Regions from separate parts of the Haematobacter sp. genome, predicted to be linked through region 3. Evidence: riboswitches for the same ligand, from Rfam matches in the RefSeq annotation. Region 3 holds a riboswitch; each other region holds the start of a gene.

Region 1 (7,102 bases), on a different contig from region 3:
GTGGCGGGATGGGTGCGCCGTGTGTCGCCGAGCAGCGGCGGATCGCGGTCCCAGACCTCCAGCCGTCCCAGAGGGCCGCGCGCGATCCAGTCCCGCCCGCGGTGGCTGAGCCGGATCAGTCGCGACCCCGTCGGAATCTCGACCTCCCCCTCGGGGGCGCGTTCGACGGCGTGCGACACCGTCTCCGGCAGGCAAAGCGAGATGCCGTGGTTCCAGCCCTCCGGGTCGGAACTCAGCACCTCGAAGGCCAACGGGCGCAGGTCGGGCGGCAGGCGCAGGTGCAACGCCCCCCGCCTGCCCAGATCGGCCCCCGCCAGACCCAGCACCGCGCCGGGCCCGCCCATGCTCCAGATGCAGCGCGGATCCGCCATCAGTTCTTCGATCAGCCCGGTCGGCAAGGGTCAGAACTTCCGCCGATAGGCGAGATCAACCGTGCGGGGCTGACCCAGGAAGGCTTGCGCGCGCTCCGTCGACGGATCGGTGCGCAGGTAGTCGGCATAGACCCGGTCGAGCAGGTTCGTCACCCGCAGGCTCCAGACGGAGGCCGCGTCGGGCACGTAGTCGACGCCGACGTTAACCAGACCGTAGCCCGCCCGCTTCGTGGTATTCGCGAAGTCGTAGTAGGATTTTCCGATCAACTGCACAGACCCGTTCGCGCGCCATCCGGGAGCGAAATCCCACGACCCCCACAGGTTGCCCGACAGTTCCGGCACCAGGATCGGCACATTGCCGGAATAATCCTCCACCTCGAAGGTCAGCCAGTTGATGGAGGTGAAATCGTCGTAGCGCGCCCGCGTCCAGGCGGCGTTCCCGCCCAGCTTCACGTCGTCGGACAGCTGGAACGCCCCGGCCAGTTCTACCCCTCGCGAGGATTGCCGCCCGACCTGCTGCGTGGCGAAGGTCGCCGAGTCGAATACCAGCAGGTTGCGCTTGATGATATCGAAGACCGCCAGCGACCATTCCCCGCGCCCTTCGAACACCGATTGCTTGACGCCCAGTTCGAACTGCCTACCGGTCGTCATGTCGAAATCCGTCATGGAGGCGGAATAGTCGAGCAGCGGCAGGTTCACCGGATCGGTCGCATAGGACATCTGGACATAGAAGACGGTCGCGGTATTCGGTGCGAAGGTCAGGCCCAGCCGGCCACCCGGCCCCTCAAAATCGGCGGAGAAGTCATTCGCGGCCGATATGTGATCCTCACGCTCCACCGTGAACCAGTCGTAGCGCAGGCCGGCGCTGATCGCCCATCGATCGGTGATCTCGAGCCGGTCCTCGGCGAACACTGCATGCTGGTCGAGGGTGGAGTGATAGCGGGGGACCAAGTCATCCGGCAGCGGAAAGCGGCCTACCTCCGGGTGCCACGGATCGACGAAGCGGGGGGCGTAGGCCGCGAAATCGGCAAAGTCGGATTTGGCGCGGTTCACGTCGAAGCCCAGAAGCAGCTGGTTGCTCCGCCCCGCCACATCACCGCTGAACCGCACGTTAGCGCGCGTACCGAATTGAGACTGATCCTGCCGGATGCGACGGAATTCATCCACGGTGACCAGATCCGTCGCGGGATCCCAGAGATAGGTTTCGGCATTGCGGAAGGTTCGCCGGCTGTCGATGCCGTAGATCACCCATTCCACACCGACGGTATCGGAGGGGGTCCATTCCGTGCGAAGCTGCATCCAGCTGTCGCGGAAGCGATTTTCGGCGTCCGAGACGTTGAAATTGTTGTTCCGGAAGGATTCGACAATCGTTCCGTCCCGCAAGGGGGTACCGAAATAGGCGGGTGGCTCGCGATCCGCATGGGCGCCGCTCAGCGTGACCTTCACATCGTCCGTCGCTTCCCAGGCCAGTGCACCGGAAAGGACGAGATTGCGGCTGTCGGTATCGTCGACCCAGCCTTGCGACGCGTCGCCCACGGCGTTCAGGCGGAAACTGAGCCGGTCGTTCAACGAACCGCCCGCGTCATAGGCCAGCCGTGTGCGCAGGTTGCTGTCGAGCAGCGCAGCCACCTCCTGCCGGATCGGACCGGCGAAGGGACGCTTGGGCTGGATGTCGATCGTTCCGCCGATGGCGCCGGTGCCGTGCATGACCGATGCGGGCCCGTGCAGTACTTCGATCCGCTCCACGAGCCAGCTGTCGAAGGGGAAGCTGATATTGCCCCGGCCGGGGAAAAGCCGTGTACCGTCATAGAGCTGCATCACCGAATTGTTGCCCTGGAATCCGCGCAGCGCATAGGCGCTGCCGAACACGGGCGCCGCGACCGAGGTCACTCCGGGAATGTCTTGGGTGACAGCTTCGACCACATCAGTCTGCCCGCGCGCGGCGATGGTTGCAGCCGTGACCACGGAGATCGAGGCGGGAATATCTTTCACGGACACCCCGAGGCGGCTACCAGATGTGGCCGGAGTGGTAAAACCCAGCGTGGGCGGGCCGGTGATCACCACGGTGTCGAGCGTGGTTTCCTGGGCGTGAAGCAGGCCCGCCGGACAGGTTGAAAGCGCGAGCAGGGCCAACATCAGCCGGCGGGGATTTGTGGAAAAGATGGACATGCATAGCCCCTGGGGCAAAAGACACGTCACTTGCGAACGCAGGTCCATAGCCGGGCGCAGCCCGGAGACTTCCCCCGTCAGGACACCCCGCCCGACGTGTTCGCGCGTGAAATCGGCCGACGGCAGGTCTCCTGGCTCACGGCTCGAACGGAGGTCTTCCCCTTCCCGGGCGCAGGCCCAGTGGTAAACGAAGACCGCCTTGCCGCCTACAGTTGCGGGGACAGCCGCAGCATGGGCCAAGTTAGCCGCACTGCATTCCCTTTTGATCCCCGAAGGGAACCGTCCCCCGAGCGCTAGGATCACCGACCCGTGATGTCAACTGAATTGCTGCGCACCGCGATGTCTTTTCAGCAGGCGGCTTGGGCGAGCCGACGTCACTGGAGGAGAGATGGCGCGTTTGATGGGGCACCGCGCGCGCCGACGCAGATGCGACGCCGGATTTGGGTTCCGTCCGATTTCCGGCGTCCGTAAGTGCAGGCTCGATCATCATTGATCGCAGTCCTATTTCCGGCTTGTCGCGAGTTCCTCCACCCGGTTCGCCGCTGTCTCCAGAAGACTCTTCGCAAGGCCCTCATCCGCTGTCAGGCGGGCAAGGACGAGCGCGCCGACCATGGTCGATACTGCCGCCAGCGCTGCAGGCGATGGGTTCGCGCCTGCCGGAGTTCCCAAAGCCGCATCGGCGATGGAGAGGTGGGCACGCAGACCTTTCTCCATCTCCGCCCGGACTTCGGGCGCGTGGCGGGGGGCGTCCGAACCCAGCGTTGCCAGGGGGCAACCCCGATCCCGCATTGCGACATGTGCGGGCGAGAGGTAGAAGGCCGCAAGGGCTCGGAGCGGTGCATCGGGGTTCGCGTCAACGACCTCGGTCCAGCGAGAGGACGATCGCTCGACCGCACGGGCGGTGGCCTGGGCGGCAAGATCGTCTTTCGAAGCGAATTGCTTGTAGAACCCGCCCGGCGTCATCCCCGCGGCCTGCATCAGGTCCTTGAGCCCGATACCGTCGTAGCCGTGTTCGCGGAACAGCTGGCTGGCTTCGTCGATCACCCTCTGCCGGTTCGCCTCGGCCTGGACGCGGCTGACCCTCATGGTGCTATCCCCTTCGCTTCGCCTGGGACCGGAATGGCCCGGCCCGTCGGATCGCGCAAGGCCGATAGCAGCATAAACGACCCATAGGCGACCAGCCCGAGCGCCAATGCGGCATAAAGCGCCCGGATATCGTCCGTCGCCTCAAGCGCCAGCCAGCCGCCACCAAGGGCGATTGTCAGCCGCAACAAACCGGCGGCCAGCGGCATCAACAGCTTCTGCTGCCCCTGCGCCGCGAAGTAGAGAACAAGCCCCAGCCCAAAGAAGCCGTAGAACGGCCCGACAATCCGCAGATAGGCGCGCCCGGCGTCGATCATGCCGGGTTCTGCGCTGAAAAGCGTCAGCCAAGCCACCGGGAACAGGGCAGCGACCAGCCCCACCACCTCGGTCACAGTAAAGGCCAGGACCGCCCCGGTCAGGGCGATCTGCCGAGCGCGGCGGTGCTGCCCCGCAGCCATATTGGTGCCGACCAGCGCCACCAGCGGTGCGCCGATGCCGAAGACCAGCGGGATCAGCAGGTATTCGAGCCGGATGCCGGTGCCGAAGCCCGCCACCGCCTCGACCCCCAGCTTTGCCGCGATGATCGCGGTCGATCCCGCGATCACCAGATTTGTCAGCAGCGACTGGACCGATGACAGTGCGCCGATCCGCAGGATACCCCAGAACAGCGCCCACCGAAGTGGCTTCAGGCGGAACCGCGCCGGATTGCGGCCAGAGGCGACGTAGGCGCCAAGCACCAGCATTCCGGCGATGTAGTAAAGCACCAGTGCCAGGCCGCCGCCCGCAATCCCCATGGCGGGGACGGGTCCTGCACCAAAGATCAGCAGGGGCGATACGGGCACCAGAAAGACCACGCCCAGAACTGTCACCATGGCTGGAACCAGCATGTTCCCGGTTCCTCGGATGACGCTGGCCAGCCCGTTCATCAGCCAGGTGAAGACGTTTCCGGCAAAGACCACGTTGGAATAGAGCACCGCCGCCTCCAGTTCTTCCCCGCTGCCGCCGAGTGCTGCGTAGATCCGCCGCCCCCAGATCAGGAACAGGATCGAGAAGGCGAGGCCGATCACGAGATTGACCACCACTGCATGCAGGACAAGAGCGTCGGCCTCATTTCGGCGGCCCGCGCCGAGCGCCCGCGCGATCGATGACGAAATCGCCCCGCCGACCGCACCGGCCGAAATCGTGGTCATCAGCATGACCACCGGAAAGACCAGCGCCATGCCGGCCAATGCGTTGGTGCCGAGCTTGGAGACCCAGAAGGTCTCGATCAGCCCGGTCGAGGCCTGTGCCAGCATGATCATCACATTGGGCAGGGCCATGCGGATCAGCAGCGGCAGGATCGGCGCATCCAGCAGGCGTTGGGTCCGCCGATCATGCTGGACGGTGGATGACGCCGAGATAGCCGTCATCCGACCAATTCCACGGCCAGTGCAATGCCCTGACCACCACCGATGCACAGGGTCACCATCCCGCGTGACAGGCTGTCTCGCTGCATCGAATGCAGCAGCCGCGTCACCAGCACGGCCCCGGTCGCGCCGATGGCATGGCCATGGGCAATGGCGCCACCCTCGACATTGATGATGTCGAGAGGCAGGCCAAGCTCCTGCGCGACGGCAAGTGGCACGGCGGCAAAGGCCTCGTTGATCTCGATCCGCTCCAGATCGCCCAGGGTCCAGCCGGCATGCGCCAGCGCCTTTTCGACGGCGGGCACGGGGCCAAGGCCGAAGAGCCCCGGCTCCACCGCCGCCACACCATAGCCGGCCAGCCGGGCCATCGGCGCAAGGCCCCGCCGCTCAGCCCAGACCCGGTCGGCAACCACCACGGCTGCGGCCCCGGCGTTCAGCCCCGGCGCATTGCCGGCGGTGATTGTTCCGTCCGGCCGGAAAGCCGGTTTCAGCCGTGCCAGCGCCTCAGCGGTCGTATCGGGGCGGGGCGCCTCGTCCCGGAGAAAGACCTCGGTTCCCTTCCGCGTGTTCACCTCGACCCCGGTGATCTCGGCCGCGAACGACCCCGCTGCCTCCGCCGCTGCAAAATTCTGTTGCGAGCGCAGTGCGAAGGCATCCTGCGCTGCACGGCTCAGCCCGGCACGGGTGACGAGATCCTCGGTATGCCAGCCGGAATGCTGGCCCGAAAATGCATCGTTCAAACCGTCGGTCAGGAGGCTGTCGAGGATCTCCGCCGGGCCCATGCGATAGCCCCAGCGTCCCTCTGTCAAAAGATAGGGCGCGCGGTCCATGTTCTCCATCCCGCCTGCCAGCGCCACCGGCACCACCCCGGCCGAAATCTCCTGCGCGGCGCTGACGATGGCTTGCGCGCCAGATCCGCAAACGCGGTTGACCGTCAGCGCGGGAACCGAGACCGGCAGTCCGGCATGGATTGCGGCCTGCCGCGCGGGGTTCATCCGGTTGCCCGCCTGGATGACATTGCCCATGATGACCGAGCCGATCTCGACCGGATCGAGAGCTGCACGAGCCAGGGTTTCGCGCAGGACCGTGGCCCCAAGCGCCGTCGCCGGGATGGATTTCAGACTGCCGTTGAAACTGCCAATCGCGGTACGAACCGGGGCGGCAAGTATGATGTCGGAACGGGTCATGGGAAACTTCCTTCGGGTGTAAGTGGGCGGCGGTGGGTGCGCCTCCGCGTCATTTCAGGAGAGTGCCGCCCGCCGCGCGGTGCCACCGAACCCTAGGGCGACGATGGCAAGTGCGGCGACGAGGCACAGGACGCCGGCGGCGAAGAAGGCGGGAAGATAGCTGTCATAGGCGGTGCGCGTGGCTCCCGCACCCCAGGCCGCTGCCGCGGCGCCCAACTGGTGGCCTGCAAAGACCCAGCCGAAAACGATGTTCGACCGGTCGCCGAAATGCTGGCTGGCCAGCTTTACCGTTGGTGGCACCGTTGCCACCCAGTCGAGGCCATAGAAAATCGCAAAGATCGACAGGGCATAGAGGCTGAAATCGCTGAACGGTAGCCAGACCAGGGACAGCCCGCGCAGGCCGTAATACCAGAACAGCAGCCACCGGCTGTCATAGCGGTCTGACAACCAGCCCGAGCCGACCGTGCCGACGAAGTCGAAGACGCCGATCAGCGCCAGCATCCCCGCTGCTGTCACCGCCGCCAGACCGAAATCCCCGCAAAGCGCGATGAAATGGGTCTGGATCAACCCGTTGGTCGAAGCACCGCAGATGAAGAAGGTGCCGAACAGCAGCCAGAACATCCGCGTCCCCGACGCCTCGCGCAGGGTCACCAGCGGCGAGGCGAGCATTGCGCCAAGGCTTTGCCGCGGCGGTGCCGGAACCACCGCCGTCGCCCCGAAGGGGGCAAGGCCAAGGTCGGACGGATGGTCGCGCATCAGCACCAGCACCGCTGCGGCGGAAATCAGCAGCGTGGCCAGCGACAGGATCAGCGCGCCCCGCCAACCGAAGCTTTCCGTCAAGCGGGCCATAATGGGCAGGAAGACCAGTTGGCCGGTGGCGGTGCTG
Region 2 (7,102 bases), on a different contig from region 3:
GCGCGATGCCAAGACCGTAGCTGCCCGGCTCCGGGCAGAAGACCCGCGGGCCACCGGGGGATGCGACGTAGGGGTTCATGTCCGCGGCCTCGTCCCTGAGGGCGAGCGCCCCGGTCGCGGCTTCGAAAAGCCGTGCAAGGTCGGGGAAGACATCGCGGAACAGGCCCGAAACCCGCAGCGTCACCTCCGTCCGCGGGCGATCCATGAGGGCGAGGGGGATGATCTCGTAACCCGTCAGCCGATCGGAGGCCTTGTCCCAGACCGGCGTCACACCCGCGAGATGCAGCGCCATGGCGAAGTCCTCTCCCGCCGTGCGCATCGTCGCCGAACCCCAGAGATTGACCACAAGCCCGCGTGGATAGTCGCCCCGATCCTGCAGGTGACGCCGGACCAGTTCCTCCGCCAGCTTTACCCCCTGTGCGTAAGCCGCGCGCGAGGGAACGGCGCGCGGGTCCGTGCCATACATGTTGCGCCCCGTCGGCAGAACGTCACTGCGCCCGCGATAGGGTGAGCCGGACGGTCCGGGCGGCATGGGCTTGCCGGAGAGGGCGGCGGGGAGAGCCCGTTGCTCCGCCTCGACGGAGGCGGGATCCCCTGCCAGTCCGCCCCCCGCCTGCGGCGTGCCGCGACCCCATATGTGCAGTCCCTCGCCGAACTGGCTTTCCTTCACGTCGCAGACGAAGCGGTCGATACGCGGAATCGCCTCCGCCGCTGATGCGCTCCCCGGAAGGCCAAGGTCGTCCTCAATGCCCGCCCGCTGAGCCTCCTGCCGGATGGCGGAGATCAGCCGGGCGCGGCGCGGCGGGTCCAGCCCGTCGGCGGTGGAATACTCATCCAGCAGCCGCTCGATCCGCAGAAGCTCCGGCGAAAGGCCGCTCTCGGCCAGGGGCGGCGGCAGATGGCCGAGCGTCACGGCACCAAGGCGGCGGCGTGCCTGTGCGGCCTCTCCCGGATCGTTGACGATGAACGGATAGATCACGGGCATCGGGCCGGTCAGCGCCTGCGGCCAGCACACAGGCGAAAGCGCGGCGGCCTTGCCGGGCAGCCATTCCAGCGTGCCATGCGCGCCGATATGCACGATGGCATCCACCTGCTCGCGCAGCCAGAGGTAGAAGGCGGCGTAGGCATGGCAGGGGACGCGGGTCGTATCGTGATAGGCGTCCTCCCGGTCCTCTCCGCCGCCGCGCTCCGGTTGAAGCGCCAGCACCACGTTGCCGCGACGGGTGGCGTGAAAGGCGAAGCCCGCATCCGTGACATCGCCATGGGTCGCGCGCAGCTCCGCCTGCAATGCTTCGGGAAGGCTTTGGAGCGTGTGGCGGTAGGAGGCGAGAGGCCAATGCACCGTTTCGTCGAGCGCCGCTTCCAGCGCCGGGCCGGAGGGCGCCACATGACCTGCTTGGCGCAAATCCTCAAGCATCGCCTCTGCCGAAGCAAACACGTCGAGCCCCACGGCATGTGCCGCCCGGTGGGCCTTGCCAGGGTAGGTGGACAGGACAAGCGCTACGCGCCGCTCTGCGGGGGGCAGGGTTGCAAGCCGGTGCCAGGCGCGCACACGGGCGACCGTCGCGGCGATACCCGGCTGATCCGCCCCATGCCGGGACTGGGTGAACTGCAGATCCGCATTCCGGGCCCGCGGCTCCTTGAAAGAGATCACGCCTGCGCCGATCCGCCCGTCCACCTCCGGCAGCGCGACATGCATCGCCAGATCGGAGGGGGAAAGACCGCGCCCGGACGCCTGCCACGCCGCGCGTGCGGACGTGGCGTGGATCGCTTGAAACACCGGCACGCGGGCCGCCTCGAGCGGCGACGCCCCCTCGCTTCGGGCGGAGAAAGCGGTGGTGTTGACGATCGCCACAGGTGCCAGCGCAGGCAAGATGTCACGAAGCCATGCGGCGGCGGCGCTGTCCTTCAGGCTTGGCAGGAAAAGACCTGCGGCGCGAAAGCCCTCCCGCTCAAACCCCCGGATCAGACCGGCGATCCCATCGGTATCCGCCGCGGCGAGCCATGCGCGATAGAATGGAATGGCGACAAGCGGCGGCGTGCCGCCGGGTGGATCGGTCATGGGGCCGGTATCGGGATGCCAGAAGCCGAAGGAGGGCAGCGTCTTCGGCCCGGGGACGGGTCCGGCATACAGCCCCGCGGCCAGAGCAAGCTGTGCCAGAGCCCCCTGCGCCGCGATCTCTCCCCCTGCTTCGCAGAGGGTGGAAAGCCGCCGCAGCGTTGCCACGGGGAGCGTGGAGGCGGCGTCCAACGCCGGATCGGGGCATCCGTCTGCGGGCAGGATGGCAAGGGCGATGTCCCGCTCCCGTGCCAGTCGCGAAACCTGCTCCACGCCGTAGGACCACCAGGATGCGCCCCCGATGAGCCGGATCAGAACCCCCTTCGCCCCCGAAAGCGTACGGTCAACATAAGTGTCCACGGACAGCGGATGGGCGAGCGCGGACAGATTGGCCAGCCGCAAGGACGGCAACCCCTCCCGCCCCCGATGCCAGCCCGCCGCGAAAGCCCCCAGATCGCTGTCGGAAAACGACAACACCACAAGGTCCGCGGGCGATTGCCCCAGATCCTGCGGGGTGACCGTCTCCTCCAGCCCGTGGCTTTCGCGGAACAGGACGTGCATCAGAGGAGCGCCGCACGCACGGCTTCGGCATCAAGATCGCCCTTCTCCGCGATGATGACGAGCCGCCCCTGCCGCGGTTGCTCCCCCCAGAGGCGGTCGAACTGATGGCGGACGCGCGGGCCGACGGCCTGAACCAGAAGGCGGAAGGGCCTGTCCGTCACCGCCACATGGCCCTTCACGCGGAGGATCCTCTGCTCACCCGCCAGCGCCGCGACCCGCTCGGCGAGCACCTGAGGATCGGCTATCTCCGGCATGTCGAGGACAATGGTATCGAAATCATCGTGGTCATGCTCCTCCTCCCCGTCGTGGTGGGAGGGGCGGGCGTCCAGCCCATCCTCTGCCGCGGCGTTGAGGCCCAGCACGACGCGGGGGTCGATCACGCCTTCGGTGAGCGCGATCATGGGCAGCGCGCGGGGTGCTTCGGCGCCGATCACCCTGCGCGCCTCGGCCAACCCGGCCTCACCGGCCAGATCGGCCTTCGACAGCAGCACGATATCGGCGCAGGCGATCTGATCCTCGAACACCTCCGACAGCGGCGTCTCGTGATCGACCTCCGACGCGTCGCCCGGATGTGCGGGATCGGGCGCGAAAAGGCCCTTCGCCACCGCCTCCGCATCCGCCACGGCCACCACGCCGTCGATCGTGATCCGCGAGCGCAGGTCGGGCCAGTCAAACGCCTTCAGCAACGGCTTCGGCAGGGCAAGGCCGGAGGTCTCGATCACGATATGATCGGGCCGCGGCTCCAGCGCCATCAGCCGCTCGATGGAGGGGATGAACTCATCGGCGACGGTGCAGCAGATGCAGCCGTTGGTAAGCTCGACGATATTCGCCTCCGGGCAATCGGCATCCGCACAGGCGCGGATCAGGTCGCCGTCCACCCCGACATCGCCGAATTCGTTGACCAGCACCGCCAGCCTGCGTCCGCCGGGGTTCTGGAGAAGATGCCGGATCAGCGTGGTCTTTCCCGCGCCCAGAAATCCGGTGACGATGGTGACGGGGGTCTTTTCGATGGACATTCAATCCTCCAGGGGCGGTATGCGGGCGATGGTGTTCTTGCGGATGACTTCGGGCCGTGCGCGCCACGGCACCACGCCATCGGGCGCGGTCGCATAGGCGTGGATCATGGCGATCAGGTCATCGAGGTGGAGGTCCGGGTTCAGTGCGCCCTGCACATAGGTCCAGCGCCCCGGCCCGCGAAGCACCACGGCACAGCCCCGCGAGCAGGCGGACAGGCACGGCTGGCGCCGGTGGTCGATGCCCGCGCGCGCAAGCGCGTCGGACAGGCGCGCGCCATCGCGGGGCGCATCGGGGGCGACGTTCGGGTCGGCACCCTGCAGGCGGCAGGTGGTACAGACCACCAGTTCCATTGCATCGCTCATCGGCCCCTCCGGCCAGACGGTCTTGGCGGACGGGAGCAGAACGGGGCTGCCGGAACGGCAATCACCGCCCTGCGGCACACCCCGGCCGCGGCTTCGGACAACCGCCCTCGGGGCGGCAGATCGCGGCAGGTCTCCCGGCTTGCGGATGTCAGGGTTTCCCCTGGCGGGCGCCCCACCTTCCCGGTTTCCCAGTGGCTCTGCGGGCGACCTCTCCGGTCACGGTCGCGGGGGCGGCTGCGTTGGGGCGGTGAAGCCTGTCGCATTCCCTCTTAGCCTGCCATATGGCAGGAACCAGCGATGCGGACAGCCAAGCCACGCCGCGCGCCGGAAGTCAAGGAGAGTGCCGTGCCCGATGACACTATCACGCCGGAGGAAGCCGCCGCCCATGCGGGGAAAAAGGCGCGCATCAAGGCAGCGCGGGACCGCATGATGGCCGAACGGACCGGAGAGAAGGGGCTGGTGATCGTTCTTACGGGTCCGGGGAAGGGCAAGTCCTCCTCCGCCTTCGGCATGGTGCTGCGCTCCATCGCCCATGGCATGCCAACCGCCGTGGTGCAGTTCATCAAGGGGGCGATGACCACCGGGGAGCGCGATCTGCTGACCGGCAGCTTCGGCCACCTCTGCCGGTTCCACACCATGGGCGAGGGTTTCACGTGGGAGACGCAGGACCTTGCCCGCGATCGCGCTGCCGCGAGGGCGGCGTGGGAAAAGGCGAAAGAGATGATCCGCGATCCCGCGATCCGTATGGTGCTCCTCGACGAGATCAATATCGCGCTCCGCTACGATTATCTCGACATAGCAGAGGTGGTGGCGTTCCTTCGGGACGAAAAACCCCCCATGACCCACGTGGTGCTCACCGGGCGGAACGCGAAATCCGACCTGATCGAGGTTGCCGATCTGGTCACGGAGATGCAGGCCGTGAAACACCCGTTCCGCAGCGGTATCCGGGCACAGGCGGGGGTCGAGTTCTGAACGCGCGCTCCGCCGCTACCTGCGGGCCGGGCTGGAGGTCAGGACGCGCCGAGCGTCTCGGCCCTGATCTGCCGGGCGGTCAGCCGCGCGCTCTCCGCTTCGGCCCGCAGAACGGCGACCTCATCGGGGGTGCGGCTGTGAATGTTGGAGTAATCGAGCTTCCAGCCCATATCAGGCGAAAACGTCTCCGGAGAGTGCATTGTCGTCCGAGGTCCGGGCGCGCGTTCCAGCATGTCGAGCGCGCGGTGAACGTTGCGCAGCTGAGAGTCAGGGTCGTTGGGACGCCCCGCCGCATTGCCGAGCGGCATGTCGCTGAACAGCAGACGCGGGGCGCCGGCATGCTCCACGATGTCCTTCGCCGCGCCCATGATGACAGTGGAAATGCCGTTTTCCTCCAGATGCCGGGCCACGAGCGTGACCGTCTGATGGCAGACGGGGCAGTTCGGCACCAGAATCGCGGCGGTCACGCCATCCTCCCGGCAGCGGGCCAGTATTTCCGGCGCATCCACCTCCATGGTATGGCGTTGGCTGCGGTTGGTCGGAGCACCGTGAAACCGGGGGGCGATCCACCCGATCCGCGCAGCCGCCTGTCGCAGCGCCGCCAGAGGGAACCACGCGCCCTGATCGGTCATGTCGGCATTCTCCCGATCGATGCCGACATGGGCGATCCGCAGGTCCGGGTCTGTGGCGGTGGGGAGGGAATAGACCTCGTAGAACTTCGCTGCGGAATTGTACGGCGCGCCCTGTCCCTGCGGACCCTTGGCCGGATCGTAGGGAACGGCGGTGGTGATGAGGGTGACCGTGCTTTCGGCCAACGGAAGGGTCAAAGGCGCAAAGGGCGCGTCGGGATTGTGGGCCCATTCGTAGGGCGTGTCATAGCCAAGGCCCAGATACCAGTCCCGCGTCCGGCGCATGTAGCCGACAGGTTCCGTCAACGCGGCATCACTCTGGGGTCTTTGCATCATCCCGGCCCTCTCTCCCTCTGCGTGGCGCGTATCGGAGCGCCACGCCCGGGCCAGTTGTGCGCATAGACAGCCGGTTTGTCCATGGCCGCGGTGATGCGGCAACCTTACCAGAAACGATCGGACCGATTGCGGATGCCCGTGTCCGCGGCGAGGGACGGCAGGGAATGGTCAGAGAGCGGAGGCACGCCCGCCCGTCCACCGACCCGGTCGACGGCTTTCCGGCGGAACTGGGCAGCGAAAGCGTTGATTGCTGCCTCCGTCACCATGTCACCATACCACTGGGCGGGCGCCGGCTCGAAGCCATGTTCCTCCGCCAGAGCCGAGAGCAGGTCGGCATCCGCGAGCGTGAGGGTGGAGCCGATGCTGAAGTCCCGCTCCTGACCGGAGAGGGCCAGCAGCATCGTCTCGCTCAGGCAACCCCAAGCGATGTTGGCAGGCAGCGTCTGGAAAGGCCCGAGGTCCACTTCTCCCGGCGGGCGGACGAGACCGCCGTCAAAGACCATCACGCCGGTGCCGCGCAGATCGGCTTTCTGCACATTCGGCGGACGCGCCACATCGCAGACCAGCGTTCCGGGCTTCAGACGCCGCGGATCGACAAGCACGGTATCCGAACTCGTGGCCACGAGGACGACATCCGCATCCGCCAGCGCCGGTTCCAGATCGGTCGTCCAGGAGAGGACGTGCCCGTAACCCGCTTTCGCCTTCGGAGGAACGTGGATCGTCTTCTCCGTGTCCATCTGGCGGACGGAGCGCGCCAGCAGTCCCGGCGTCCAGGCATCGGTGCGCGGGCTTCTGGCCAGCGAGGCAAGGATGTCGTCGGCGACCTTGGAGAGCAGGCGCGGAGCAAAGGGATTGCGGGCGTTCCCCACCAGCGTCATGCGTCCGGCCCGCCGGGCAAGCAGCATGGCTCCAAGCCGCCCGATCGCTCCCGATGCGCCCACGACGACCACATGCGCGTCCTCAAGGGCGATGCCGGTGCGCCGGCAGAGCTGGGTGATCGCCTTCACCGCAGAGACGGTGGTCAGTGTATTCCCGCTGGTGATAGGCACGCCGCGCCCAGTCACGGTTTCACCGCCGCGTGTGACGATTGAGGTGAAGGCACCGAGACCCACACGGCACGCGCCCTGCTCCCCTGCGATGGCCACCGCTTCCGCGATCATCTGACG
Region 3 (7,102 bases):
TTTGCGCCGCATTCTCTGTTCAAAGGCTGCGCCGGATTTGCCGGTGGCGCGCCTCAGAAAGGGGGACCGGATGCTGAGCCGCATGCTCATCGGACGGGATGCCCGCAAGGCGACGACATCGGTCGCGCTCGCACAGGAGGAACGCGATGGCGAGGTCCGCCACTGCGGCCACCGCGCCGAACGCCGGAACCCTCAGGCCCTGCCGCCGAAGGCCGACAGGCTTATCGGATCCACGCCCATCGACCGGATCGCGGCAAGCCACTTCGTTCCGTTGTCGGCGGCGAAGACGAGGTCGGGAAGCGCGTCGCACACCAACCAGTCATCGCGGAGAATCTCGTTCTCCAACTGACCCGGGCCCCAACCTGCGTAGCCCAGCGCCAGGAGCGCCTGCCCCGGCCCAGTGCCGCGCGCGATCTCCCGCAGGATATCGGGCGTGGTGGTCATCGCGAAGTGGGGGCCGACCTCTATCGTCCCGGCCTCCTCCTCATCGATCTGCGGCGAATGGAGGACAAAGCCGCGGGCGGCTTCCATCGGGCCGCCGACATGGATCGGGCAGCGGCCCCCGAGGTGGGGTATGGAAAGCTGGTCCAACAGCGCCTCAAAACTGATATCCGCAGCCGGCTTGTTGACGACAAGCCCCATGGACCCCTGCGGAGAATGGGCGCAGATCAGGATCACGCTCCTTTCAAACCGCGGATCGCCCAGACCGGGCATCGCGATGAGGAGCTTGCCCCCCAGGTCAGACATATGCGTGGTCCTGTTGCTCATGAGCATAAGATGGCGCACCGGACTATCGGCACAAGCGGAGATTGCGTCGCATGGGAGACAATGCCATCTCTTCGCCGGAATGTGATTTCAAGTCCTGCGACATCCCGCCGACAGTCCCGCCATGATGCTCAGCCCGCTCCCCCTCCTCGCCTTTGCCGCAGCGACGCTGCTGCCTGCCCTCGCGGGACATGCCGCCCCAACGCGTCCGCAGGACGTGGTGCAGGCAGAGGTTCTTCCCGGCTGGCGGCAGGCCGATGGCAGCCATCTCGCGGCCATCCGCCTGACGCTCGCCGACCAGTGGAAGACCTACTGGCGCGCACCGGGGGATGCGGGCATCCCGCCCGGTTTTGACTGGAGCGGCTCGGAGAACCTGGCGGATGTGACGCTGCACTGGCCCGCGCCGCATGTGTTCGAGCTGAACGGAATGCGCACGGTCGGCTATACGCGCGAGCTGGTCCTGCCCCTGGAAATCCGCGCGCGGAATGCGGATCAGCCCATTTCGCTGCGGAGCCATGTCATGCTGGGGGTCTGCCGCGACATCTGTGTGCCGGTCGATCTTCGGATCGACGCCGTCCTGCCGGTGACGAAGCAGCCGGACCCGGCAATCCGCGCGGCCCTGGCCTCCGGCCCGCTGGATGCAGACATGGCAGGGGTAAAGAGCCTGCGCTGCCGTGTGGAGGCAATCCCGGACGGGCTCCGCGTGACGGCCTCCTTTCAGGCTCCATCGCTTGGGGGACGGGAACTTGCGGTGTTTGAGACACCGGACCCCTCCGTCTGGGTGTCGGAAAGCGATACGCGGCGGGAGGCCCATGGCGTGACGGCCTCCGCGGATCTCGTTCCCCCTCCCGGAGAGACGCTGGCGCTGGACCGTTCCCGGCTGCGCATCACGCTTATCGGCGACAGGGGCGCGGTGGATATGCTGGGCTGCCCGGCGGGCTGACATCGCGACATAATGTCGCGCGATCATACCGGTTATGCACAAAATTATGGCAAAATCAGGAACGCTGCGCCTCGCATGCCCTGATCCTTTCTGTTAGGGAGCGTGCCCGCCGCTTCGCCGGCAGGTCCAGTATGATCCCAGTATGATTGGAGTATCCATGTTTCGCAGCCTTCCGCTGATGTCGCTTCTGCTTGCCACCCCCGCCTTCGCGCATGATTTCCGCGCGGGCGATCTGACGGTCGGGCATCCCTATGCTTTCGAGACGACCCGAGACGGGCAGGCACCGCAGGGCTATTTCTCCGTCACGAATGCGGGCGCGACCGATGACCGGCTGGTCGCCATCCGCCCGGCGAAGGGTGAAGCGAGCCTCCGTACGGCAGAGCGTTTTCGGAACATGGTTGCCACCACTTCCGCAGGCCCCATCACCATTCCCGCCGGAGAGACCGTGCACCTGAGCCCCACCGGCCCGCATGTGAGCTTCACCGCGCCCGAAACCCGTCTGTGGTCCGCTGCCGACCGGATGGACGCGGTTCTTGTGTTCGAAAACGCGGGCGAAGTCCCGGTCGTATTCAATGTGGAGGCCCGCAAGGCCGGCATGGGCAACGGGCATTCGCCCAACTGATCCGGCCATTCGCGAAGGGGGCGCCCCCCTTCGCGCTTGACAAGAATCGGCGGAGCGGATCATCCATGGTCTGCTTCGGTTCCGGTAAGGCCGGATGAAAAGGGAACTGCGGTGCGCCTTCGGGCAAGACCGCGGCTGCCCCCGCAACTGTGAGCGGCGAGCGACGGCCAAGAACGTCACTGGAGGTCCGCCTCCGGGAAGACCGGCCCGAGCGATGACCCGCGAGCCAGGAGACCTGCCGCAGCGCTCACCCATTTCCGGCGCGGGGTGCGTCTGGAAAGCGGCCCTTCCGCAGAGGTGACGTCACCGGCCTGCGGGACTCCCATCAGGCCATTCTGCAATTCGCGGGCCGCCATGTATGCGGCATCGCGTTGGAAAGGCCCCTGCGATGACCTTCACTGGCATCAGGACGATCACAGTTCTTACCGCCCTCGCCCCGCTGGCCGTTCATGTCCCGCTGGCCGCTCATGCCCAGACCGGCTCTCCGGTGATGCTGGACAGCATCGTGTTGTCCGGCGGGCTTACCCCCATTGCCGCGGGTGCCTATGGGCGCGCCTTCACCGTGATAACCGCGGCGGAGATCGATGAGCGCGGCATCCGCACCGTACAGGACGCGCTCCGCGGAGTGCCGGGCGTCTCCGTCACCTCCGCCGGCCCCAGCTTCACGCAGATCCGCCTCCGGGGCGCAGAGGCGAACCACACCCTCATCCTCATCGACGGGGTTCCGGCGACGGGCGGCAATGACGAGTATATCCTGACCGGGCTGGAAACCGCGAATGTCGAGCGGATCGAGGTGCTGCGCGGCCCTCAGTCGGTCTATTTCGGCTCGAATGCGTCTGCCGGGGTCATCAACATCATCACCCGGCGGGGAGAGATCGGCACGCATTACGGCGGTGCGGTGGAGGTCGGCAACGGCTATGCGGCCTCCGGCTGGGTCACCCAGCGGACGGAGCGGGGCGGGTTGTCCTTCAACGTCTCGAAGCGGGACGATCACGGCTACAACCCCGCCTTCACCGGCAGCGAGAAAGACGGGATTGACCGCCGCACCATCGGGTTGACCGGCGACTGGCAGGCGACGGAGGCCCTGAAGCTCGGCTTTACCCTGCGGCATTCCGAAGAGAACTATGGCTACGACGCGACGAACTATGCCGCCACCGGCTATCGCGATTATCTGATCGACGATCCGCACCTCACGGGGGAGCGCAAGGAGTTCACCGGCTCCCTCTGGGCCGAATACGAAATGCTGGAAGGACGGCTCGTCAACCGGCTGGAATTTCAGAACTCGGTCTTTCGGCAGGGCACGACGGAGGCCGCGGAGACGCGGGGGGAGACGCGCGCGCTGAAATACCGGCTCAGCTACGGGCTGGACGGCCGGCCGGTGACCGAGGCGCGGCACCTGCTCAACGTCATGCTCGAACGGTCGGAGGACGAGAACGACACTGCCCGCGACTATGATCGCGCCAACAATTCGGTGGCCGTGGAATACCGCGGCTCCTTCGACACGGGCGTGGATGTGCAGGCGGGCCTCCGCCATGACGATTTCGACACGTTCGAGGATTTCACGAGCTGGAACATCGGCCTGTCGTGGCAGATCCCGGACAGCGCTTTCCGTGTGCATGCCTCTGCCGGGCGGGGACTGGTGAAACCCTCCTATTACGAGCTTTTCGCCAATGACGGTTACACCATCGGCAATCCCGCATTGAGGCCTGAGCGCAACACCGGCTACGATATCGGCGTCGAGGCGGAACTGCTGAACGGACGCGGGCTGATCGACGTCACCTACTTCAACGAGAAGATGGAAGACGAGATCACCTATGTCTATGGCGCCGCCCCGGACGGGAGGGCGAGCTACATCAACCAGCGGGGCAAGAGCCCGCGTGAAGGGGTGGAGATCGCCGGGCGGTTCGATGCGACGGAGGATCTGCGTCTGTCGGTCAGCTACACCTATCTGGACGCAAAGAACCCTGACGGCACGGTGGAAGTGCGCCGCCCCCGGCATGAGCTTGGTCTGGGCGCCACGCAGCAGGTGCTGAACGGTCGCGGATCGCTCACCGCCGATATCCGTTACGTGGCGGGCAATTACGATACGCAGTACTGGGGCTTCTACGAGACGAAGGAACTGGGCAACTATACGCTCGTCAACCTCGCCGCCGGTTACGATCTCACGGAAAACCTCCGCGCCACCGCCCGCGTGGTGAACCTGTTCGACAAGGAGTACATGGACGTCTGGGGTTTCCGAAACCAAGGGCGGCAGGCCTATCTCGGGCTGGAGGCGAAATGGTAGCACGGCTCATCGGGACGGCGCTTCTCACCTTCGCGGTTTCCGCGCAGGCCGCGGAGCTTGCCGCCCGGACGGAGACCGACGCTTCGATGGCGCCCGCGTTCCCTGCGGCCGCCGTCCTTACCCCATTCTCTCGACCTTTCCTGACGTCGATGCCCGTGCCCTATACGGGGCTTGAAGCGGGGCGCATCGCGGCTCTCGGCACCGCTTCGGTCAGCGCATCGGCGGTTTCAGAAACATTCGCCCTCACCGGGGCCACCGGAGCGGGGCTTGAAGCGGGGCGGCTCAAGGTTCCCGGAACCGTTTCGGGCATCGCATCGGAAGCACCCTTTGCGGCACCCCTGGCGGTTGCAGAAACCCTCCTCACCGGAGTCGCCGGACGCGCCGCCCTTATGCCGGAAGGAGGGCCGGATGCCGCACCGGGGAGGGGCGCGTCTCTGACCCCTCTCTCTGCTGCGCGGCGGGATCGCGTCACGCGACAGCGCGTCATCGGTCGCGCATCTTTGGCCCTTGTCTCTGCCGCGCAGCGGGGGCCGACTCCCCTGTTCGCAACCTCCGCCGCTGTCGCGGGCCTTGCGACCGGAACAGCGCAAGACGCTTCGGCAGACAGCAGGACGCCCCATGCCCTTGCTCCGAGCGCCGCTCACGTGGACACGTCCGCCCCTCCGGTATCCGCAGGGGAGAAACGCGCCGGAGCGGAGGCCCCTGCGTCCAGCCCCGCAGCAGGGACCGCCGCCGTCTCCAGACGCGTCGTCTCGGTGAACCTCTGCACCGACCAGCTTGCCATGATGCTGGCGGCACCGGGGCAACTGGTCTCCATCAGCCATCTCGCAAGTGATCCCCGCTCTTCCGCCATGACGGAGGAGGCAGCCCGCTACCCCCACAACCACGGGCTGGCGGAGGAGATCGTTCTGCTGCAACCGGACCTCGTGCTGGCCGGGCGCTACGGCTCCGCGGCAACCACCGCTCTCCTGCGCCGCATCGGCGTGCCGGTCGAGGTGTTTGACCCGGAGACCAGCCTCGCCGGTATCCGCGACAATGTCCGGCGGATGGGCGCGGCTCTGGGCCGGACGGCGGAGGCGGAAAGCCTCGTCAAGCGGTTCGACGCCGACCTCGCCGCGCTTGGCCAACCGCCCGCCGACCGGCGCCGCGCGGCGCTGTATTATGCCAACGGCTATACGGCGGGCGATGCCAGCCTTGCGGGAGAGATCCTTGCCGCTGCGGGGCTTGCCAATATCGCGTCGGAGCTTGGACTCCGCGGCGGCGGCATGGTGTCGCTGGAACAGCTGGTGCTGGCCGATCCCGACCTGATCATCCGGGGGGAGCGCTATGCCGGATCGTCCCGCGCGGAGGATCTTCTGGATCACCCTGCCCTTGCCGCACTGGCCGGGGCGGCGCAGGGGGCGCTGGCCGATGGCGACTGGGTTTGCGGCACGCCGCATGTGATCGACGCGGTCCGGCGGCTCCGGGACAGGGCAGCGCCCCCGTGACTGCCCGCCGCCTGCTCCCTGCCCTCGGCGCGGCCGTGGCTCTGCTGTTCGCGGCCTCGCTGCTCATCGGGCAGGCGGAGGTGCCGCCGCTCGATGCGGTCCGGGCGCTTCTGGGGCGGGGCGATCCCCTTCTGGTGATCGTCATGCAGGAGATACGCCTGCCCCGTGCATTGCTCGCCATTCTGCTCGGGGCGAGCCTCGGGCTCTCCGGTGCGGCGATGCAGGGTTTCCTGCGCAATCCGCTGGCGGAGCCGGGGCTGATCGGCACCTCCGCCTCGGCGGCGCTCGGCGCGGTGCTGGCGCTTCAGACGGGGCTGGCCGCTGCCGCGCCCGCGTTCTTCATGGCCGCACCGCTCGCCGGGGCGCTGCTCTCCTTCGTCCTGATCCTGATGCTCGCGGGCAGTCGCGGCGGGGCCATGCCGCTGATCCTCGCCGGCATCGCCATTTCGGCGCTGGCGGGGGCGATGACTTCGCTGGTGCTGAACCTCTCGCCCAATCCCTTCGCGGCGAACGAGATCGTCTTCTGGATGATGGGATCGCTCGCCGACCGCTCCATGCTGCATGTCTGGATGGTGCTTCCGTTCTTCTGTCTCGGCACCGGGCTGATCCTTGCCACCCGCCGGGGGCTGGAGGCGCTCACGCTCGGGGAGGAAACGGCGGCGACCATGGGGGTCTCGCTTCCCCGGCTGCGGCTCATGCTGCTTGCCGGTGTGGTGGCGCTGATCGGCTCCGTCACCGCGGTGGCGGGCGCGGTTGGCTTCGTCGGGCTGGTCGTCCCGCATCTGCTGCGCCGCGCGGTGGGCGCCAGTCCTGCGCGTCTGCTTCCGGCCTCCGCGCTTGGCGGCGCTGCGGTGATCCTTGCCGCCGATATCGCCGCCCGGACAATCGCGCCGGGGCGGGATCTGAAGCTGGGCGTGCTCACGGCGCTGGTCGGCGCGCCGTTCTTCTTCCACCTCATATGGCGGCTGCGGCGGGAAACGACATGACCTTGCTGACAACCC
Region 4 (7,102 bases), on a different contig from region 3:
GACGCATCGCGGACGGGCATGTCGAACTCGACCATCCGCGTCGCTGGGTTGCTGACCACATCCGCGAAGAGGCTCCGGCGGAGCGCGGCCAGATCGCCCTTTTCCGCCCCCTTGCGGGGAAGGAGCACGACATCCGCCCGGTTCAGCGCCCGGATCGCCTGAAGCGTCATATGCTCGGGATTTCCCGTGCCAATGCCGATCAGAATGACTTCCAACGGATCAGGCATCCGGCCGCGCGTCCAGAATCTGCCGGAACCGCTCCGACGCCCGTTTGGGCAGGTCGGGCGGCAGGTCGGCTTCTGCAGGCTCACCCACGTCGATCAGCATCACCATGCCCATCGCGTAATGGGGCGAGCACTTGATGCCGTAGGAACCGGGGACAGAGAGCGTGACAGCAAAGTCCTCGTTGATCCTCGATTTGAATGGGTCGGCGCCCGCGGGGATCATCCCGTCGATGGTCGCGGCATTGTGGCCGGGCTGGGTGGACAGGAAGCGCACCGTATCCCCCGGCGCGATGCGGAGGTAGGAGGGTTCGTAGATCATCGCCCCGTTCTCGCTCCGATTGTACATCTTCACGTCATGGGTCTCGGCAAGGACCGGACCCGCCATCAGCGCCAGCATCAGGGCGGCATGTTTCACGTATCGCATCGTCACTCCTCAAGGCAGCAGAAACGCAGAATGGTCGCCCTGTCGGCGGGATCGGTCAGGCGGCGGGCATCGACGCGGAAGATCTTGGCCAGCCGCGCGGGTGTCAGCACCTCCTCCGGTGGGCCACAGGCGGCAAGTCTGCCGCCGTCCATCACCGCGATCCGGTCGCAACCCATGGCTTGATTGAGGTCGTGGAGCGCCACGATCACCGTCACGGGAAGCTGTCCCACCAGCCGGAGAAGGCCGAGTTGGTGGTGGATATCAAGATGATTGGTCGGCTCGTCCAGAAGCAGCAGCCGCGGACGCTGTGCGAGCGCGCGGGCGATATGGATACGCTGGCGCTCCCCGCCGGACAGGGTTGACCAGAGCGCCGCCGCCATATGACGCATTTCCACCGCTGCCAGCGCGTCCTCCACAATGGCGTCATCCCCTTCCCCAAAGGGCCGGAGCGCGGAGAGCCATGGCGTTCGGCCCAGTTCGACCACATCCCGCGCCGTCAGCGCTTCCACTGTGTCGGCCTGCTGCTCGACAAAGGCGATACGGCGGGCAGCCTCCCGCCGGTGGAGCCGGGACAGCGGAGCGCCATCCAGCCACACCTCCCCCTCACCTCGCGGAACCAGCCCGGCGATAAGGCGGAGGAGCGTGGATTTCCCCGATCCGTTCGGCCCTATCAGTCCCAGCGTCTCACCCGATGCCACGTCGAGGCTCACACGCTCCACCAGCGACCGGGCCTGCACGCGCCAGCCGAGGTCTTTGACCAGAACCCTCATGAGCGTCTCCGGTTGCGGATCAGGATGAGCGCAAAGCCCGGCGCCCCAACCAGAGCGGTAACCACGCCTATGGGCACGACCTGCCCGGGAATGAGCATGCGGGATACGATATCGGCCGCAATCAGGAACACCGCCCCCGTCAACGCGGAAAGCGGCACCAACGCCCCGTGCCGCGGCCCCGCCACGAACCGGACAGCATGGGGAATGACCAGACCGACGAAACCGATGGAGCCGACGAGGCTCACCATGACGGCGGTCATCAGCGTCGTCGCGCCGATCAGCAGCAGGTGAACCCGCCGGACCGAAATCCCCAGCGAAGCCGCGGAACGCGCGCCGAAGGAGAATGCGTCCATCGCGCGGACATGCCCGATGCAGACGATCAGCCCGAGCAGCACGGCCGGAACCGCCAGCGCCACATCGGGCCAACGCACCCCGGACAGGTTGCCCAGCAGCCAGAACATGATCCCGCGCGCCTGCTCCGCATTTGCCGATTTGGCGATGAAGAAGCTCGTCAGCGCGTTGAAAAGCTGTGATCCGGCGATCCCGGCAAGCACAAGCTGCGCGGGTCCGCCGCCCGCCGCACGAGCAAGCGCCGCCACCAGCAGAAACGCCAGCGCTGCCCCGCCAAAGGCCCCCGCCGACAATCCGATCGCGCCGCCGCCAAGCCCGAGGATGGTCACCGCGACCGCCCCCGTCGATGCCCCGGCGGACACGCCCAGCAGATACGGGTCGGCCAGCGCATTGCGTATCAGGGCCTGAAGCACGACACCGGAGAGCGCCAGCCCCGCCCCACAGGCCGCGGCGACCAGTGTCCGCGGCAGCCGGTAGTTCCAGATGATTGCCGCATCTATCGCATCGACAGGCTGCGCCGCCCCCAGCAACCGGTTCGCAAGGACCGCTGCAACCGTTTCCACGGGCAGCGGCATCTCACCGATGACGACCCCGGCAAGGATCGCCAGCACAAGGACACCAACCCCAAGCGCGGCAATCCAGACCGGGGCGGCAAAGCGCGCGCGCAGATTGATGTCAGCGATCATTTCAGACCAAAGGAGGGCAGCGCATCGGCAAGCGTTTCAAGCGCGCTTACATTACGGATGGAGGGATCCATGGAATGCGCATCCAGCACGACGATCCGGTTTTCCTTCACCGCGTCCATCTGGCTGGCGACCGGGTCCGACTTCAGGAAGGCGAGCTTCTTTTCATAGTCATCCGCCTCGAACCGGCGACGGTCCATCCGGGCAATCACGATGACGCTCGGGTTGGCGCGGGCAATGGTTTCCCAGCTCACCACCGGCCATTCCTCGTCGCTTGCGATGACGTTCCTGAGGCCCAGCTTTTCCATCATATAGGCGGGCGGACCCTTGCGACCGGCGACGTAGGGATCGACGTCCATCTCCGCAGAGGAGAACCAGAACACGGCAGAGGCGTCCTTCAACGCCAGCGCCTGTGCCTTTTCTGTGGCAGCCTCCTCCCGTGCACGGAGATCGGCCACCAGCGCATCGCCCCGCTCTGGCACGTTGAAGATGCGGGAGAGTTCCCGCACCCCTGCATGGATGCTTTCCATCTCGAACATCGCGGATCGCGTGCCGTCCGAGCCGACGGCATTGTCCTTCTTCCAGCAGTCGGCCGGAAGGATATAGGTGGGGATCCCGACATCGCGGAACTGCTCGCGCGTGGCCACGATGCCATGCGGCCCGACGTGCCACTCATACTGAACCACCACCAGTCCGGGGCGCTTTCCCACAACGGCCTCGAAGCTCGGATCATTGTCCGCCAGCCGCTCCACCCCGGCGTTCAGGTCTTTGAACTCAGGCAGCACATCGGTGAACCATACGGCGGTGCCCGCCACCTTGTCGCCCAGCCCCAGCGCGTACAGCACTTCGGTCGCCGCTTGCCCGACTGTCACCGCGCTGGCGGGAGCGGCGTCGAAGGTCAGGTCCATACCGCAATTCGTCAGGTGAAGCGGATAGGGGCTTTCCGCCAGCGCGGGGGATGCCAGGGCCGCTGCGCCCAGCAGGGCGGCCAGAATGTTTCGCGCGATCATGCGAGCTCTCCGATCAGGGTGATGGTCCCGGCGGATGCGGAGAGGAACGGCCATGGGCCGTTGTGCAGATGTGGCTGATCGGGCGCAGCTGGGCACCCGCTGGACAGACGTCATATGGCACCTCCCCGGACACCCCGTCCGGGCCGTGTTGCGTTCAGACGTCGGCAGGTCTCCTGACTGGTGGGTCAACGGAAACTGCGGCCTTCCCATGGTCTGCACCACAGTGGCATGTTCACAGTGTTCCTCGCCGCCTACAGTTGCGGGGGCAGTTCCGGTTCGCCAGACGGGCTGGCGGCGGATTCCCTTTCAATTCCTCTCGGAAACCGACAGCCGACCCGTAACCCATTGCAGCCCGCCCGGCAAGCCGGGGCATGGGGCCAATGGCGGGCGGTCACCGGATAGCGCCCAGGGTTCTGACAGGCGGCTGAAAAAGGCTTTTGGCCTGTGTTGGAGCGGAAATCGTTCGCCATCTGACGAAATCCAGCCGGAAACCTATATATTTCCGTACGTTTCCGGGCCGATTTGCGATCTCCGGCGCATGGGCATGACACTTCAGGGCTTTTTCAGCAGCCTGCTAACCGACCGGAAGGGCGGGAGGAGACGGCTACCGCGGGCTCCCCCATCGCGCTATTGCTGACCCATGGATATCGCCCAGTTGCGCACCGTGCTGCATGTCGCCGAACTCGGAAGCCTGTCGCGGGCGGCCGAGCGGCTGCATATCGCGCAGCCCGCGCTCAGCCGGCAGGTCCGGTTGCTGGAGCAGGAACTCGGCACCCGGCTGTTCAGCCGTCACGGACGGGGCATGCAGCTGACCGAAGCGGGGCAGGAACTGCTCCTCCACGCGCGGCAGATCATGCGGGAACTGGAGGCGATCCGCAGCCTGCCCTTTGGCGGAGACGATGTACCCCTGCGCGGCGAAGCCTCCATCGGCATGCCGCCGACCGTGGCCGCAATCCTTGCCATTCCGCTGGCCCGCGCGTTTCGCCGCGCTCACCCGGAGGCACGGCTTCGGATCGTCAGCGCCTATTCGGCGTTCCTGATGGACTGGCTGCGACGCGGAGACCTGGACATCGCCATCCTTTACGAAACGCAACCGCTGCGATGGCTCCGCGCCTCCCCGTTGCTGGAGGAGGAGCTGTTTCTTGTGGGGCCTGCCGACAGCGGGCTTGACCAGTCGGTCCCGGTGGCAGCGCGGCGGCTGGCGGACCTGCCGATGATCCTTTCCGGCAGCCGGCACGGAATGCGGGAGACGGTAGAGAGACTCGTCCAGACGGCGGGGGTCACCGCAAATGTCGTGTTGGAAGCGGACAGTCTTTCGGTTCTGAAGGATATGGTGTTAAACGGGCTTGGCTACACCGTGCTTCCCGCGTCGCCCATTCGGGAGGACATCGGGCGGGGCAGCCTTCGCATCGCGCCCCTGGTCGATCCGCGGGCCGGCTGGCAGCTCATGCTGACCGTGCCGGTGGACCGCCACCCCTCCCGCCTGCTGGGCTATCTCGAACGGACCGTGGTGAGCGAAACAGCCGCCCTTGTGCAATCCGGGACATGGGAAGGACGCCTGCCGGACAGCGGCTAGGGAGACAGCACCGCCGCTGCCGCCCGCCGTTCGATCCCCTGTCTGTAGAGCGCCGCCCTTGCCGCAGCGGCGCGCGCGCGAAGGACCGCCTGTTCCGGAGCAACATATTGAAATTTCACTTCATCATGGGGGCGCAACTGAACGAAAGCGTCAAGGTCGCAGTCCAGCACCGTGGCGATCTTCGGATACCCGCCCGTTGTCTGATGGTCCGCAAGCAGAACGGTGGGCACCCCGTCGCCCGCAACCTGCACGGCCCCGCGTGTGATCGGTTCGGAAGGCATGTCGAGCGCGGCAGAGGGCGCGATCGCCGGACCGGAAAGCCGCACGCCCATCCGATCCCAGGCGTCCGTCATCCGCCATGAGATCGAAAGGAATGTCTCCAGCGCCCCGGCTGAAAAGAACCTGTCCTGAGGGCCGAGGGTCACATGCACGCACCGACGCGGACGGGCGAAGACCGGGCAAGGGATGTCGCCCGCCGTGGCCCCCCGGGCCTCCGCGATCTCCAGCCTCTGTCCTGCCTGGAGCCTGCCACCGCCGAAGCCCGACAGCGCATGGGTGGCATGGCTCCCCAGCCAGATGGGCGTGAGCAGATTTCCGGCGAGCGCGAGGTAGCACCAGCTTCCCCATTGTCCCGGCCGCATGACCAGCACCTCGCCCGCGCGAAGGGTGGCGACGGTCCATGAGCCACGACGTCGCCCGGCATGGTCGATGCGGAAGCCACCGCCCGCCACGGCAAAGCCGACCTCTCCCGAAAGGCATTCGAGCGTCAGCCCCCCAAGCGACACCTCAATACCCGGCGCATCCGGCGGATTGCCAAGCGCGATATTCGCCGCGGCAAAAGCCATACGGTCCATCGGGCCGGATTGGGGAACACCGAACCGCATCAGACCCGGCCGCCCGCCATCCTGAACCGAGACATGCGGGCCAGCGGAGATGACCGACAGCAGGGCTCCGGTCATTTCATATCCTCGTATTCCGACCGACTCGCGCGCCGAAAGCGCACTCTGTCACCGACGTCGAAAAGAAACGGCGCGGCAGGATCACCCGTCAGGATCGCCGTGGGTGATCGCCCGATGATCCACCACCCCGTCGGCGTGGTGAGCGTGGTGACAAGGCACTGCGGCCCCGCGATCACGACGCTCCCCGCGGCAATACCCCGGACAGCGGCCGGTTTCCGCGGCATGCGCAGCGCCTCCGGCACGCCCGCGAGATAGGCATAGCCCGGCGCGAAGCCATACATGAAGACACGATACTCGCCTGCCAGGTGCGCGGCGATCACCTGCTCCCGCGTCATCCCGCCGTGGCGGGCTACCGCCGCCAAATCCGGGGCAAAATCCTCGTCATAGCAGATCGCCACCTCCCGCAATGCCGAGGGCGCCAGCGGGCTGGCCGGGGCGTGCAGCAGCGCCTCCGCCGTGCGGCGGACGATGCCGTGATCGGTCAGGAGCGGATCGAAGCGGATCAGGAGAGCGGCGTAGGCGGGCACGGCCTCCCGGAAGCCGGCAAAGGGCGATGCGTTGAGCGACCTGTCCAGCGCAAGAACGCGGGCATGGATGTCCGCGGAAATCTCATCGCCGAACTCGACCAGCAGACCCTGCTCTCCGACCGGGCGGAAAACCGGCGTCCTCACGGCGCGAAGGGCGCGACGGTGACACCCGCCCTCTCCAGCCTGCTGCGGACCTGCTGCGCCATGCCCACCGCGCCCGGACTATCGCCATGCACGCAGATGGACTGTGCGGAGAGCGGGATCGGATCGCCGCCGAGCACCGGCATCCGGCCGCTGTCCAGAAACCGGATGAGCCGCTCCGCCGCTTCGTCTGCGTCGTGCAGCATGGCACCCTCCCGCGTGCGCGGCACAAGCCGCCCATTCGGGAGATAGGCCCGATCAGCGAATATCTCCGAGTAAACAGGCAGACCGGCCGCCCGCGCCGCCTGCTCCAGCACCGTGCCCGAGATCGCCAGTATCGCCAGCCTTCCCGGCAATGCGGCGACCGCGCCGACGATGGCTTCCGCCACGTCGCGATCATCGGCAGCCAGATTTCCGAGCGCCCCGTGCGGCTTGAC

The links. Region 3 has a riboswitch for cobalamin ahead of RT513_RS09590 (TonB-dependent receptor plug domain-containing protein). Riboswitches for the same ligand answer to the same signal wherever they lie in the genome.
Region 1: linked by a shared signal. The riboswitch ahead of RT513_RS18680 (TonB-dependent receptor) and the one ahead of RT513_RS09590 (TonB-dependent receptor plug domain-containing protein) in region 3 are both predicted to bind cobalamin.
Region 2: linked by a shared signal. The riboswitch ahead of RT513_RS03115 (DUF1636 domain-containing protein) and the one ahead of RT513_RS09590 (TonB-dependent receptor plug domain-containing protein) in region 3 are both predicted to bind cobalamin.
Region 4: linked by a shared signal. The riboswitch ahead of RT513_RS03200 (ABC transporter substrate-binding protein) and the one ahead of RT513_RS09590 (TonB-dependent receptor plug domain-containing protein) in region 3 are both predicted to bind cobalamin.

What each region holds. Positions count from the first base shown of each region.
Region 1 is NZ_DAMDHB010000047.1:1,882-8,983, forward strand. It holds gene RT513_RS18675 (DUF6925 family protein) at 1-398, opposite strand, end outside; gene RT513_RS18680 (TonB-dependent receptor) at 402-2,540, opposite strand; cobalamin riboswitch at 2,644-2,839, opposite strand; gene RT513_RS18685 (TetR/AcrR family transcriptional regulator) at 3,042-3,626, opposite strand; gene RT513_RS18690 (MATE family efflux transporter) at 3,623-5,032, opposite strand; gene RT513_RS18695 (thiolase family protein) at 5,029-6,216, opposite strand; gene RT513_RS18700 (MFS transporter) at 6,271-7,102, opposite strand, start outside.
Region 2 is NZ_DAMDHB010000002.1:191,250-198,351, reverse strand. It holds gene cobN (cobaltochelatase subunit CobN) at 1-2,620, opposite strand, end outside; gene cobW (cobalamin biosynthesis protein CobW) at 2,620-3,636, opposite strand; gene RT513_RS03115 (DUF1636 domain-containing protein) at 3,637-3,999, opposite strand; cobalamin riboswitch at 4,106-4,310, opposite strand; gene cobO (cob(I)yrinic acid a,c-diamide adenosyltransferase) at 4,345-4,971, shown strand; gene RT513_RS03105 (glycine reductase) at 5,010-5,933, opposite strand; gene RT513_RS03100 (aminotransferase class III-fold pyridoxal phosphate-dependent enzyme) at 6,041-7,102, opposite strand, start outside.
Region 3 is NZ_DAMDHB010000012.1:26,708-33,809, reverse strand. It holds gene RT513_RS09605 (YqgE/AlgH family protein) at 193-747, opposite strand; gene RT513_RS09600 (protein-disulfide reductase DsbD domain-containing protein) at 890-1,708, shown strand; gene RT513_RS09595 (copper chaperone PCu(A)C) at 1,866-2,330, shown strand; cobalamin riboswitch at 2,390-2,588, shown strand; gene RT513_RS09590 (TonB-dependent receptor plug domain-containing protein) at 2,719-4,614, shown strand; gene RT513_RS09585 (ABC transporter substrate-binding protein) at 4,608-6,101, shown strand; gene RT513_RS09580 (iron ABC transporter permease) at 6,098-7,087, shown strand; gene RT513_RS09575 (ABC transporter ATP-binding protein) at 7,084-7,102, shown strand, end outside.
Region 4 is NZ_DAMDHB010000002.1:207,750-214,851, forward strand. It holds gene cobF (precorrin-6A synthase (deacetylating)) at 1-227, opposite strand, end outside; gene RT513_RS03185 (pseudoazurin) at 220-648, opposite strand; gene RT513_RS03190 (ABC transporter ATP-binding protein) at 651-1,418, opposite strand; gene RT513_RS03195 (FecCD family ABC transporter permease) at 1,415-2,455, opposite strand; gene RT513_RS03200 (ABC transporter substrate-binding protein) at 2,452-3,462, opposite strand; cobalamin riboswitch at 3,608-3,805, opposite strand; gene RT513_RS03205 (LysR family transcriptional regulator) at 4,103-5,038, shown strand; gene RT513_RS03210 (biotin-dependent carboxyltransferase family protein) at 5,035-5,997, opposite strand; gene RT513_RS03215 (allophanate hydrolase subunit 1) at 5,994-6,668, opposite strand; gene RT513_RS03220 (LamB/YcsF family protein) at 6,665-7,102, opposite strand, start outside.